3 regions of the Desulfitobacterium sp. THU1 genome follow, and region 1 is predicted to be linked to each of the others. Evidence: riboswitches for the same ligand, from Rfam matches in the RefSeq annotation. Region 1 holds a riboswitch; each other region holds the start of a gene.
What was found. Region 1 has a riboswitch for glycine ahead of AAC978_RS07095 (alanine/glycine:cation symporter family protein). Riboswitches for the same ligand answer to the same signal wherever they lie in the genome.
Positions count from the first base shown of each region.

Region 2: linked by a shared signal. The riboswitch ahead of AAC978_RS10950 (ACT domain-containing protein) and the one ahead of AAC978_RS07095 (alanine/glycine:cation symporter family protein) in region 1 are both predicted to bind glycine.
Region 3: linked by a shared signal. The riboswitch ahead of gcvT (glycine cleavage system aminomethyltransferase GcvT) and the one ahead of AAC978_RS07095 (alanine/glycine:cation symporter family protein) in region 1 are both predicted to bind glycine.

Region 1 covers NZ_JBBWUA010000005.1:145,423-149,242, forward strand. The annotation lists gene AAC978_RS07085 (MBL fold metallo-hydrolase) at 1-6, opposite strand, end outside; gene AAC978_RS07090 (VOC family protein) at 131-505, shown strand; gene AAC978_RS07095 (alanine/glycine:cation symporter family protein) at 614-1,996, opposite strand; glycine riboswitch at 2,143-2,236, opposite strand; gene rnk (nucleoside diphosphate kinase regulator) at 2,638-3,054, shown strand; gene AAC978_RS07105 (glutamine--tRNA ligase/YqeY domain fusion protein) at 3,089-3,820, shown strand, end outside.
Region 2 covers NZ_JBBWUA010000012.1:54,581-58,400, reverse strand. The annotation lists gene AAC978_RS10960 (molybdopterin-dependent oxidoreductase) at 1-1,352, shown strand, start outside; gene AAC978_RS10955 (4Fe-4S dicluster domain-containing protein) at 1,345-1,893, shown strand; glycine riboswitch at 2,022-2,115, shown strand; gene AAC978_RS10950 (ACT domain-containing protein) at 2,272-2,571, shown strand; gene AAC978_RS10945 (PFL family protein) at 2,584-3,820, shown strand, end outside.
Region 3 covers NZ_JBBWUA010000002.1:238,909-242,728, reverse strand. The annotation lists gene ileS (isoleucine--tRNA ligase) at 1-778, shown strand, start outside; gene AAC978_RS03405 (methyl-accepting chemotaxis protein) at 1,033-1,893, shown strand; glycine riboswitch at 2,021-2,126, shown strand; glycine riboswitch at 2,128-2,204, shown strand; gene gcvT (glycine cleavage system aminomethyltransferase GcvT) at 2,294-3,391, shown strand; gene gcvH (glycine cleavage system protein GcvH) at 3,682-3,820, shown strand, end outside.

The sequences.
Region 1 (3,820 bases):
GTTCATGAAATGCCCTCCATTATATGAGATTTATACAAAAAGAGTTTGTGTTCTTTCTTAAAAATTACTACACTATGGATAAGGGTGCAATACGAATACGGGTCAATGTGGAAAAAAGGGGGATACCGCAATGAAGTTTAAATTTACCCACAATAATTTTAATGTGCTTGATCTCGAGAAAAGTCTGGCTTTCTATAAAGAAGCCCTAGGGTTCCAAGAGGTAAGGAGAATAGCGCCGGAAAGCGGTGAATTTATCCTCGTCTATTTAGGGGATGGAGCAACCTCACATACCCTAGAGCTTACTTGGTTGAGGGACAGGAGTGAACCCTATAATCTTGGGGAAAATGAATTTCATCTCGCCCTTGAGGTGGATGATTACGAGTCAGCTCATGCGCATCACCAAAAGATGGGCTGCATTTGTTATGAAAATGAGGCAATGGGCATCTATTTTATTAACGACCCCGACAATTATTGGCTAGAGATTCTGCCGAGTTCCATGGCCTAAGAAGCAGCCAGCCCACATTGCAGATGGAGAATTAATAGCGATAGGGTTCTGATTTGCGTTAAGTAAATCAGAACCCTTCTTTGTTAGAATCAGGACTATTATCAGCGACTACTTATTCTCGATAACCGGGATAGGCTCATTGGAGACTTCGTCCAAGCGATCTTCCCAGAGATATTTCTTGGTCTCCGATACAATCACACCACTTAGGAGCAAGAGGGCCACAAGGTTGGGGATCGCCATCATCGCGTTCATGGCATCGGCAAAATCCCAGACGAATTGGAGAGTGACTATCGAACCGAAGAAGACGGCCGTAACCCAGAGAAGGCGGTAAGGGAGAATTCCCTTTTTACCCAAGAGATATTCAACAGCCCTTTCACCATAATAAGACCAGCCGAGGATCGTTGAAAAAACGAAGGTTAATAGACCAAAGGTCAAAACAATGGGACCAACGACTGGAATTTGGTTAAAGGCCATAGATGTTAAATCGCCACCCTTTAATCCCTCAGCAGCCGTCGGATTGCTGATTATACTGCTGACGACGACTAGGCCGGTCATCAAGCAGACGACCACTGTATCCCAAAACGTTCCCGTGGCAGAGACAAGAGCTTGACGAACAGGGTTTCTCGTTTGAGCAGCAGCGGCCACGATTGGAGCGGAGCCTAAACCAGATTCATTGGAGAAGAGCCCGCGGGCAATACCATAGCGAGCGGCCATGATGACACTGGCACCGACAAAGCCGCCGCCGGCAGCGGTAGGAGTGAAAGCGGATTTACAAATTAAAGTAACAGCAGGCCATACGTATTGGGAATTCATAACCAGGATAATGAGACACCCCAGGACATAAGCAATAGCCATAAAGGGAACGAATTTTTCACATACGCGAGCGATCGATTTTACACCGCCAATAATGACAACCCCCGTCAAGGCAGCTAAGAGAAGACCCGTAATAATGGGGCTAATGTGGAATTGAGTATTCAGCATACCTGAGATAGAGTTAGCCTGAGTCATATTGCCAATGCCGAAGGCAGCAATCGAGGTAAAGATACAGAACAGAACTGCTAGCCATTTCATGCCCAATCCTCTTTCCAGTGCATACATGGGCCCACCGAGCATAGTGCCGTCAGAAGTCTTGACCCGATACTTTACCGCTAATAAAGACTCACCATATTTAGTGGCAATACCAAATACTCCAGTCAACCAGCACCAAAGCACCGCACCGGGGCCGCCTAAGGCAACAGCCGTAGCCACGCCGACGATATTACCGGTGCCGATGGTGGCCGCTAGAGCGGTCGTCAGGGCTCCGAATTGGCTGACATCCCCCGCTGCGTCGGGGTCCTTAGTGAGAGAGAGTTTAATCCCTTTGATGATATACCTTTGAATAAAACGAGTACGAAAAGTAAGAAATAAGTGCGTACCAAAGAGCAAGACCAGAATAGGTGGTCCCCAGAGGTAACCGTTCAACCAGATAATAAAGTTGTGCAAAGTCTCCATAATGTTTTCTCCTCCTTTAATCTCATGTATCTGCCCTCTCAACTGCTCATTAGGGTTGCGTTTATATAAAAAGAGCCAATCTTAAAGATTGACTCTGAGTAGGCGGACGAGGGGTACACAATAAGGAGAATGCTTTGTAGCAACTCCTTTTTATCTCTGTCCTTTTGCCTGAGAGATTTACAACACATCATTGTATTGCCCCTTCGGCGCCCTAAATCGAGTCTCTCCAGAGTTCTGTCCATTTCCGGTCTTCGACTTGTTTCGTCACCTGAAAGTTTAACTTCTTCGGCGGGCTAGAGCCCTTCTCCCGTAAATCTCATCCAGTAAAATTATGAAGTTCATGATTATCTGACTATTCAGATTAGTCCAATATCTCAATAAAGATATTTATAATTATAAAGAAACTATCCATTTTATTCAAGATATTTAGGAATATATTTTGATTTTTGAAAAGGGCTTGCCTGTTGCATTGAATTGCGCTTGCATATAATATTTACTTATTTTAGGAAATGGTATATAATAAAAGACAATTCAACATTCCCTTTTTTTCGAAAAATATATAACCATTATTAGCGGCTATCTGGCGATAGTCGCTCTATATTTATCACAAGTGATCACAAGAAAAGGAAGGTTCAGGAGAAATGAGAAGGAAAATTAGTATCACAGCCGTTGATCAGGAGCGTCTCTTAAAGCTTATCAATAAGGAAAGAGAGTTTGGTAGCGCTAAAAACCAGGATTATTTAAAAAACCTTGAGCAGGAATTGAATAATGCGGATGTGGTATCCTCAGCAGAGATTCCTCGTGATGCCATTACTATGAATACCCAAGTAACGCTTAAGGATATGGAGTCCGGAGAAGAGACTACATATACCTTGGTTTATCCTGAAGATGCTGATTTATTGGAAGATAAAATTTCCGTCCTTGCCCCTGTGGGGACGGCTATACTTGGTTATCGCCAAGGGGATACCATTGATTGGAAAGTCCCTGATGGTGTGGTTCGCCTCAAAGTCGAAAAGATTGTTTATCAACCTGAGGCTGCCGGAGACTATGATTTATAAGCCTTAGAACATTCTACAGGAAAGGTTGATATCCATGGACAATGATAATAAATCGTCCAATTTTCTACGCCACATTATTCTTGAGGATCTACGAACAGGAAAAGTGGATCAAATCTATACACGATTCCCCCCCGAACCTAATGGATATTTACATATTGGACATGCAAAATCTATTTGCTTAAACTTTGGTTTAGGTGACGAGTTCAAAGGGAAGACCAACCTGCGTTTTGATGATACGAACCCCGTGAAGGAAGATACGGAATATGTCGAGTCGATTAAAGAAGATGTGAAGTGGCTGGGATTTGAATGGGATAATCTCTTCTTTGCTTCAGATTATTTCGAGGAGATGCACAAACGAGCAGTGCTCTTAATTAAGAAGGGCAAGGCCTTTGTCTGTGATCTATCAGCAGAGGAGATGCGGAAAAACCGCGGCACCTTGACGGAACCCGGCCAAGAAAGCCCTTATCGCAATCGCAGTGTCGAGGAGAATCTCGACTTATTTGAAAGAATGCGGCAAGGGGAATTTAAGGACGGGGAAAAGGTTCTCCGGGCGAAAATTGATATGTCCTCCCCGAACATCAACATGCGTGATCCTGTGCTGTATCGGATTGCTCATGCCAGCCATCATAATACAGGGGATACCTGGTGCATTTATCCTATGTACGATTATGCTCATCCCTTAGAGGATGCTATCGAAGGAATTACTCATTCCATTTGCACCTTGGAATTTGAGGATCATCGTCCTCTCTATGACTGGGTGGTTCGG
Region 2 (3,820 bases), on a different contig from region 1:
TCATCGAGAGTGGTCAGATCGATCATGAGTTCCTTGAGCAAGTGACTCAAGGCTTTGAGGAATATAGGGAAGGACTTGAGAAGATTACCCTTGATGAAGTCTGTTCACAGACGGGAGTTCCTTTAGCGGTCCTTGAAGACCTGGTTGAGCTCTATGCTCACTTTCGCCCCGTCGCCAATTGGCTCGGCTTCGGCATGCAACGTTATCGTCAGGGAGGGGAATCGGTCAAAGCCGTGAGTGCGCTTGCCGCTTTGACAGGGAGCTATAACTCACTCGGGGGTGGGGTGTATTTTCTCCATCGCCCTCAGGAGGAATATCCCCAATCCTTAGCAAAGCATGAGGGGGTTCCACATCCCTTAGTCCCTGCTTCTCGTGAGGTTCCTGTCAACGATTACCCACGTAGCGCGATGAAACTTCAGGATCCGCCCCTTAAAATGCTTTGGCTATCCTGTGGCAATCCTTTAGCCCAAGATTATAATCTTCGAGCCTGGCGTGATTTGTTTCAGCAGATGGAGCTGATTGTCACGGTGGATCTTTACCTGAATCGCACCGCTCGACAGTCTGACCTTGTCCTGCCAGCTGCCTCCTTCTTTGAGGAAGAAGACTTGCATGTAAGCTTTTGGCACAACTGGCTTTCCCTTAACCAAAAGGTATTACCTGCTTTCTATGAAGCGAAGAGTGATTTACAAATTGCTAGGGAATTAACGGTTAAGCTCAATGAACTCCAACCTGGGTTCTCAAATTTTCCCTCTGAAAAGACACCCTGGGATTGGATCGAAGGGGAGTTATCCCCGGAGGTTAGAGAACTTTATGACTTAGAGGACCCTGTTGATCTTAAGAAGCGTTCCTACAAAAGAAGGAAGGAAACTACAAGAGGAAAGGAAGCGCCCTCCGCCCAATGGATATACAATTTCCCCACATTTTTGCCGCACCTGTTTGCTAAAAACCACATCTCTGGCCAAGACGCAGAGTCCTCTCTGATGACTTCCGCGCCGGCGCTGTTTCCCTATAATCTGCTTACCCCCCAATCCTTGCTTAAGTTCCATACCCAATATGAAACGTTAACCTGGCTCAATCCGGAGGGAACGGAGGAGCCCATCATCGAACTGGCGGAGGAGATTGCCCGTCAGCATAATATCCGTGAGGATTCTTGGGTTGAGATCTATAATGAGACTGGATCGATAAGTGGTCGAGCTAAGATTAACCCTGATCTTCCGGAGAATGTCATCCTCGTGGAGCAAAGTGATCGCTATCCTATTAATAGTTTGATCAGTGGCCAAGGACAAGAGGGGGAGAGTATTCCGTATTTTGATTGCAAAGTCAACATCAGGAGGGGGAGAAAAGATGTTTAAAAGAAAGGGCTTCCTCTTTAATGCCAACCTTTGCATCGGCTGCCGTGCTTGTGAGATGGCCTGCCGCAATGAAAACCATACCCCTGCTAATATCCACTGGCGACATGTTAAGGAAATCGATGTGGGGACATACCTATCTATGGCCTGTAACCACTGCGATAGTCCAGAGTGCTTTCGCGTCTGTCCTAAGCATGCCTTTAATAAGCGAAAAGATGGGATTGTGGAGATCGACACTTCCCTTTGCAACGGTTGCCGCATCTGTGTCAAGGCTTGTCCTTATGATGCTCCCCAGTACAATATAAATACCAATAAAGTGACCCGCTGTCAGATGTGCTATCCCCGTCAGGACTATGGGCTACCCCCAGCCTGTGTGGAGGCATGCACCACGGGTGCCTTGACAACCATAGACCTCAATGACCCTCAGCAACCGGAGACAGTGCGAGTGATTCCGGGGTTTGCTGATATTCGGTTAACAAAGCCTTCGATTCGCTTTTATCCACCGCGGCCGAAGAAGAGATATTTTCTTAAGAAGAATTCTTGAGTAAATGGGACTCCTTAGACTGGGTTTGCAATTTTTAGCTACTGTGCTTATAATACAATATAAAGTTAATAGGACTGGATGAAGTTCTCAGGAGTGCATGGGTGTTAAGCCGATGGTAAACTGGAAATGGACAGAACTCTGGAGAGTTCCGCAAGGACGCCGAAGGGGCAAGACAGTTGATATGCTGTCCAATCTCTCAGGCAAAAGGACAGAGGAAGAGCATTTTGAGCGTTTTGGACTACGATTCTTTACAATGGATGGTGCCGGCTCAGATGAATTCTTTTTGCTCACCAGAGTCAAACTTTTAGTTGACTCTTTTTTATTGTCCAAATTGGGAAGCATACAAAGAGTATTAAGTAAGAAAAAGGGGTAAGGAAAATGAGCTTAGAAAGTACTAAGGAAACCTCCAACCGCGTGATCATCTCCATTCTCGGCAAGGATCAGATCGGTATTATCGCTTGGTTGACCGGGCGTTTAGCTGAAAAATCCATCAATATCTTAGATCTTAGCCAAACGATTCTCCAGGGCTTTTTTACCATGATTATGATTGTCGACGTTACTCGAGCAATCGAGTCCTTAGGGGATCTCACGAAGCAGCTGCAGAGTGAGGGCGAAGCCCGTGGCTTAAAAGTTAATGTTCAGCATGAAGACATTTTTGAATTCATGCATCGGGTTTAAGGGGGTAAAACGATGAAAATGCATATCGCTCCCCACGAAATACTACAAACCATTGAGATGGTAGAGAATGAGAACCTCGATATCCGCACAATCACCATGGGTATTAGCTTGTTGGATTGTGCCGGAGATGATATTCGGCGCGTGGAACAAAAGATTTATGATAAAATCACTCAGCAAGCGGAGCATCTCGTGAGTGTAGGGGAAAGTCTATCCGCTCGCTATGGGATTCCCATCGTCAACAAACGGGTTTCCGTAACGCCGATCGCTCTTCTCGGCTCAAGCTTTAACCCGGAGGAAATGGTGCGCTTAGCTAAAGCCCTGGACCGAGCGGCAGAGGTGGTGGGCATCAATTTTTTGGGAGGCTTTTCGGCTTTAGTTCAAAAGGGCCTAACCAAAGGAGATCGGGCCCTCATCGCAGCTATTCCTCAAGCCTTAGCAGAAACGAATCGGGTTTGCTCCTCGGTGAATATCGGTTCTACGAAGACCGGGATCAATATGGATGCGGTCTTAACCATGGGAGAAGTCATTCTTGAATGTGCTCGCCGCACCGCGGACCAAGATGGTATTGCCGCTGCTAAGCTGGTTGTCTTTTGCAATGCACCGGAAGATAACCCCTTCATGGCCGGATCCTTTCATGGGGTAGGCGAACCGGAAACGGTGATCAACGTAGGGGTCAGTGGGCCCGGCGTGGTGGCTCATGCGGTCAAGAAGAGCCCGGATGCGGATTTAGGAGAAATAGCGAACCTGATTAAGCGCACAGCCTTTAAGATTACGCGTATGGGTGAACTCATTGGTCGTGAGGCATCCAAGGCTCTAAATGTGCCCTTTGGGATTGTGGATCTTTCCTTAGCTCCCACCCCAGCGGTGGGGGATAGTGTGGCAGAAATCTTAGAGAACATGGGGCTGGAGCGGTGCGGAGCTCACGGAACCACTGCTGCCTTGGCCTTACTCAATGACGCCGTGAAAAAGGGCGGCGCCATGGCCTCCTCCCATGTGGGGGGGTTGAGCGGAGCTTTTATTCCTGTCTCGGAAGATGCGGGCATGATCCGCGCGGTAGAGGAAGGAGCTTTGAGCATTGAAAAGCTAGAGGCTATGACATGTGTCTGCTCCGTGGGCTTGGATATGATAGCTATTCCCGGGGATGTCGAACCGGAGACGATCGCTGGTATTATCGCCGATGAGGCAGCTATCGGTATGATTAATAAGAAGACAACTGCGGTACGGGTCATTCCGGCCATCGGCAAAAAGG
Region 3 (3,820 bases), on a different contig from region 1:
TAAGGATCGGGTCGCCTATGAGGAGTTACCGGAAATCGACCGTTGGGCTTTGCTCCAACTGGGAAAAGTCATTGACCGTGTTTTGCAAGGGTATGAAAAATATGAATTCCACTGGGTTTATCATAGCGTTCATAACTTCTGTGCTGTAGAATTGAGCGCGATTTACCTAGATATCGCCAAAGATCGCCTTTATGTGGAAGGCAAGAATTCGGCTCTGCGTCGCGCATCTCAGACCGTACTCTATGATGTCCTTGATGCTCTTGTACGCCTGATTGCTCCGGTATTAACCTTTACGGCAGATGAGATCTGGCCATATATCCCAGCAATAGCTGAAGGCTCGAATATCCAAACTGAGGAAATGCCAAAGGTTAATCCCCAATGGATGGATGCAGTTTTGGAAAAGAAATGGGATACTCTATTGGCTGTGCGTTCAGAAGCAACGAAGGCCCTCGAAAAGGCTCGTCAAGATAAGCTGATTAACCACTCGTTGACAGCTCGAGTCGAGATTTACCCGAATGCAGAACTCGAAGCATTCTTGAAGGCTATTCCGAACTTGGCGGAGATTTTTATTGTCTCTGAGGTTTATGTACACCAAGCAGGAGAGGGAAAACCAGAAGGAATCACCATGGCGGAATCCATTGAAGGGCTTGGCATCGCAGTGGGCTCGGCGGCCGGTGATAAATGTGAACGTTGTTGGATTTATGATGCTAAAGTGGGTCAAGATCAAGACCATCCGAGTCTATGCCCAAGATGTGCATCGGTGGTAAGCCGCCTCTAGAACTTAGATAAATAATTGGTTGTTATTTAGAAAGACTTCTTGGAACTTTACCAGGCAAGTCTTTTCTCTTTTATTTAATACCCAAAATAATACCCAAATTAGAGTAATAGGTCACAATTTATTCCTTAAATCATTGGACAATTATTAGATAAGTGAGTATTATAAAAATAATAGGAAAATTGCGCGTTTTATAATTTTTTCGGCCCCTTAAGGAGTTGACACTAAGACGCACAGCAGAGGTAGGAGAGAGGATTATGAAAAAAGTCACGGAGAATCTGGCCAACCGAATTGTTGATTTGATTTACTCGGAAAGTGGATACCACGGCATCGTCTGTGACCCCCATGGCATTATTATTGCTGATTCAGCAAGGCTACGGGTAGGCGTTTTACATGCGGGCGCTCAGCGCATTATGAGTACTCCAATCAACGAAATCAAGATTACAGCGGAAGATGAAGCCAATGGTTCAGGACAGATCCGCGAGGGCTTGAATCTTGCTATTTTTTTAGAAGAAGAAAAGGTGGGAACCTTTGGAGTTGCCGGACCCCTCGCCATCGTGACTCCTGTGGCTAAGGTTGCTGCTGCCATGGTTGCTTATTTGCTACGTGATGAAGAGCTTAAGGAAATTCTTAAGAAGCATGTCGATCATATAGGAGAGTCTATCGAGCAGGCTGCCGGAGCACTGGAAGAAATGGCTGCCTCTTCTGAAGAGGTTGCCAGTGTGAGCCAGACTGTCGCTACTGTCGCCCAAGAGGCTAAGCAGCAAGTAAAGGCTACAGAAGGGGTCACTGAATTTATTCGTCGTGTGTCGAAGCAAACGAATCTCTTGGGCCTTAATGCAGCAATTGAGGCGGCTCGAGCTGGTGAGTTGGGTAAAGGGTTTTCAGTGGTTGCCGGTGAGGTCCGGAAGCTAGCCGAGGAAAGCAATCGTTCAGCTAATGAGATCAATGACCTTCTGATGAAGTTTCAAGAAACCATGGAAGAAATCGTTAAGGGTGTATTTCAAAACAATGTGATTGCCCAAGAACAAGCAAAAGCTACTCAAGAAATAGCGATGATGGTTCAAGAATTGCAACACGTGGGCAATGATTTGAACGGTATCGCTCACAAGCTTTAAGGGGCAGTACATCGTTAGTTTTGCATAATGAATTTTACATAATTAATTATTAGAATCTTAGGGCAATAGTCTAGACGAATCTCAGTTTCCTGACTATAATTAAAGCAGATAATTGTATAGGTTTCGAATGATTCTAGCGGGAGAGACTCATGTGTTGAGCGCCGAAGGAGAAACGGCCAGAATGTCGCACTATTCTGGGGGAAACTCTCAGGCAAAAGTACTGCTGGAAGACGAAACTCTGGAGAGCTTCTCAGATGAGAACACCAAAGGGGTAGCCGCTAGGTAATCTCTCAGGTTAAAGGGACAGAGGTAACGCGACGCGTTATTCCCTCTGTTTTTTTATTTATTTTCATCTTTTTAGCTGAATTAGTAAATACTCATATTTTAGGAGGTGGTTGAAGTGGCAGAACTCAAAAGAACTCCGCTCTATGAAGAACATCAAAGGTTGGGAGCCAAGCTCATCGATTTTGGCGGTTGGGAAATGCCCGTTCAGTATGCAGGAGTTATTGAAGAACACAAGGCAGTACGCAATCAGGCAGGACTTTTTGACGTCTCTCATATGGGTGAAGTAGAGGTCAAGGGTCAGGATGCTCTAGCATTTATTCAATACATACTCACCAATGATCTATCCCACCTGAAGGATGGACAAATTCAATATTCCCCCATGTGCTACCCGGATGGAGGAATCGTCGATGACCTGCTCGTATATCGAATGCGTGAGGGCCATTATTTAATTGTCGTCAATGCCTCTAATACGGATAAAGATTTTGCCTGGATGCAGGAGCAAACCAAGAATTTTGCGGTGAAGCTGGAGAATCGTTCCCAAGAGTATGCGCAATTGGCCTTACAAGGTCCCCAAGCAGAGAGAATTCTCCAAAAGCTGACAGATCTAGATTTGCAAGAAATCAAGTATTACTGGTTCAAGCAAGGGGAAGTGGATGGCGTGCCTTGTCTGGTTTCACGGACGGGGTATACCGGGGAAGATGGGTTTGAAATTTATCTATCTCCTGAACAGGCACCGCAAATGTGGCGGAGAATCTTAGAAGCGGGAAGTGAAGTGGGTGTGCAGCCCATCGGACTCGGGGCTCGCGATACGCTGCGTTTTGAGGCTCGCTTACCCCTATATGGCAATGAATTGGGTCCAGATATTACTCCTTTGGAGGCAGGACTTGGCTTCTTTGTGAAGTTGGCTAAAGAAGATTTCATCGGCAGGGAGGTCCTTTTGGCTCAGAAGGAAAAAGGGGTGCCCCGTAAGCTCGTCGGTCTGGAAATGATCGAGAGGGGAATTGCTCGTTCCCACTATCCCCTTCAGAGGGAGGGTAAAGAAATTGGGTTTATTACTTCAGGCTCTTTTTCTCCAACCTTAAATAAAAACATTGCTTTAGGTCTCATTCCCGCGGAGTATGCCCAACTAGGAGAAACACTCGATGTTATGATTCGGGGCAAAGCAGTCAAGGCTCAGATTGTGCCTTCTCAGTTCTATAAGCGGCCCCACTGATGAATGAGAATATTTTCTGGGTCGAGTAGCTTATCCACTCCGTGGATAAGTCAGCTAGGGCTTCTGTTCATTCTTCACACAAGCCGAGTTTCCTATAACGCCCTTCCGCGCTAAAGAAAGCTTGGCTTATGGCGAGTGAAGCGAGGCAGAAGCCTTAGCTGCCTTTTACACAGTGAAATCGCTCTCACCGGTATGTTAAGCTACGCTCATGGGTCACTTTTTCTCAGAGTAGTAATAACAGATGCAAGTATTGGGGACTGTAGTCCCACATAATTAAGGAGGATGATCATATGAATCCAGTGGAATTAAAGTACAGCAAATCTCATGAGTGGACTAGGGTAGAAGGAGATACAGTAGTTTTAGGAATTACCCAACATGCCCAAGAAAGCTTGGGAGATGTAGTATTTGTTGAGTTACCGGAGGTCGATA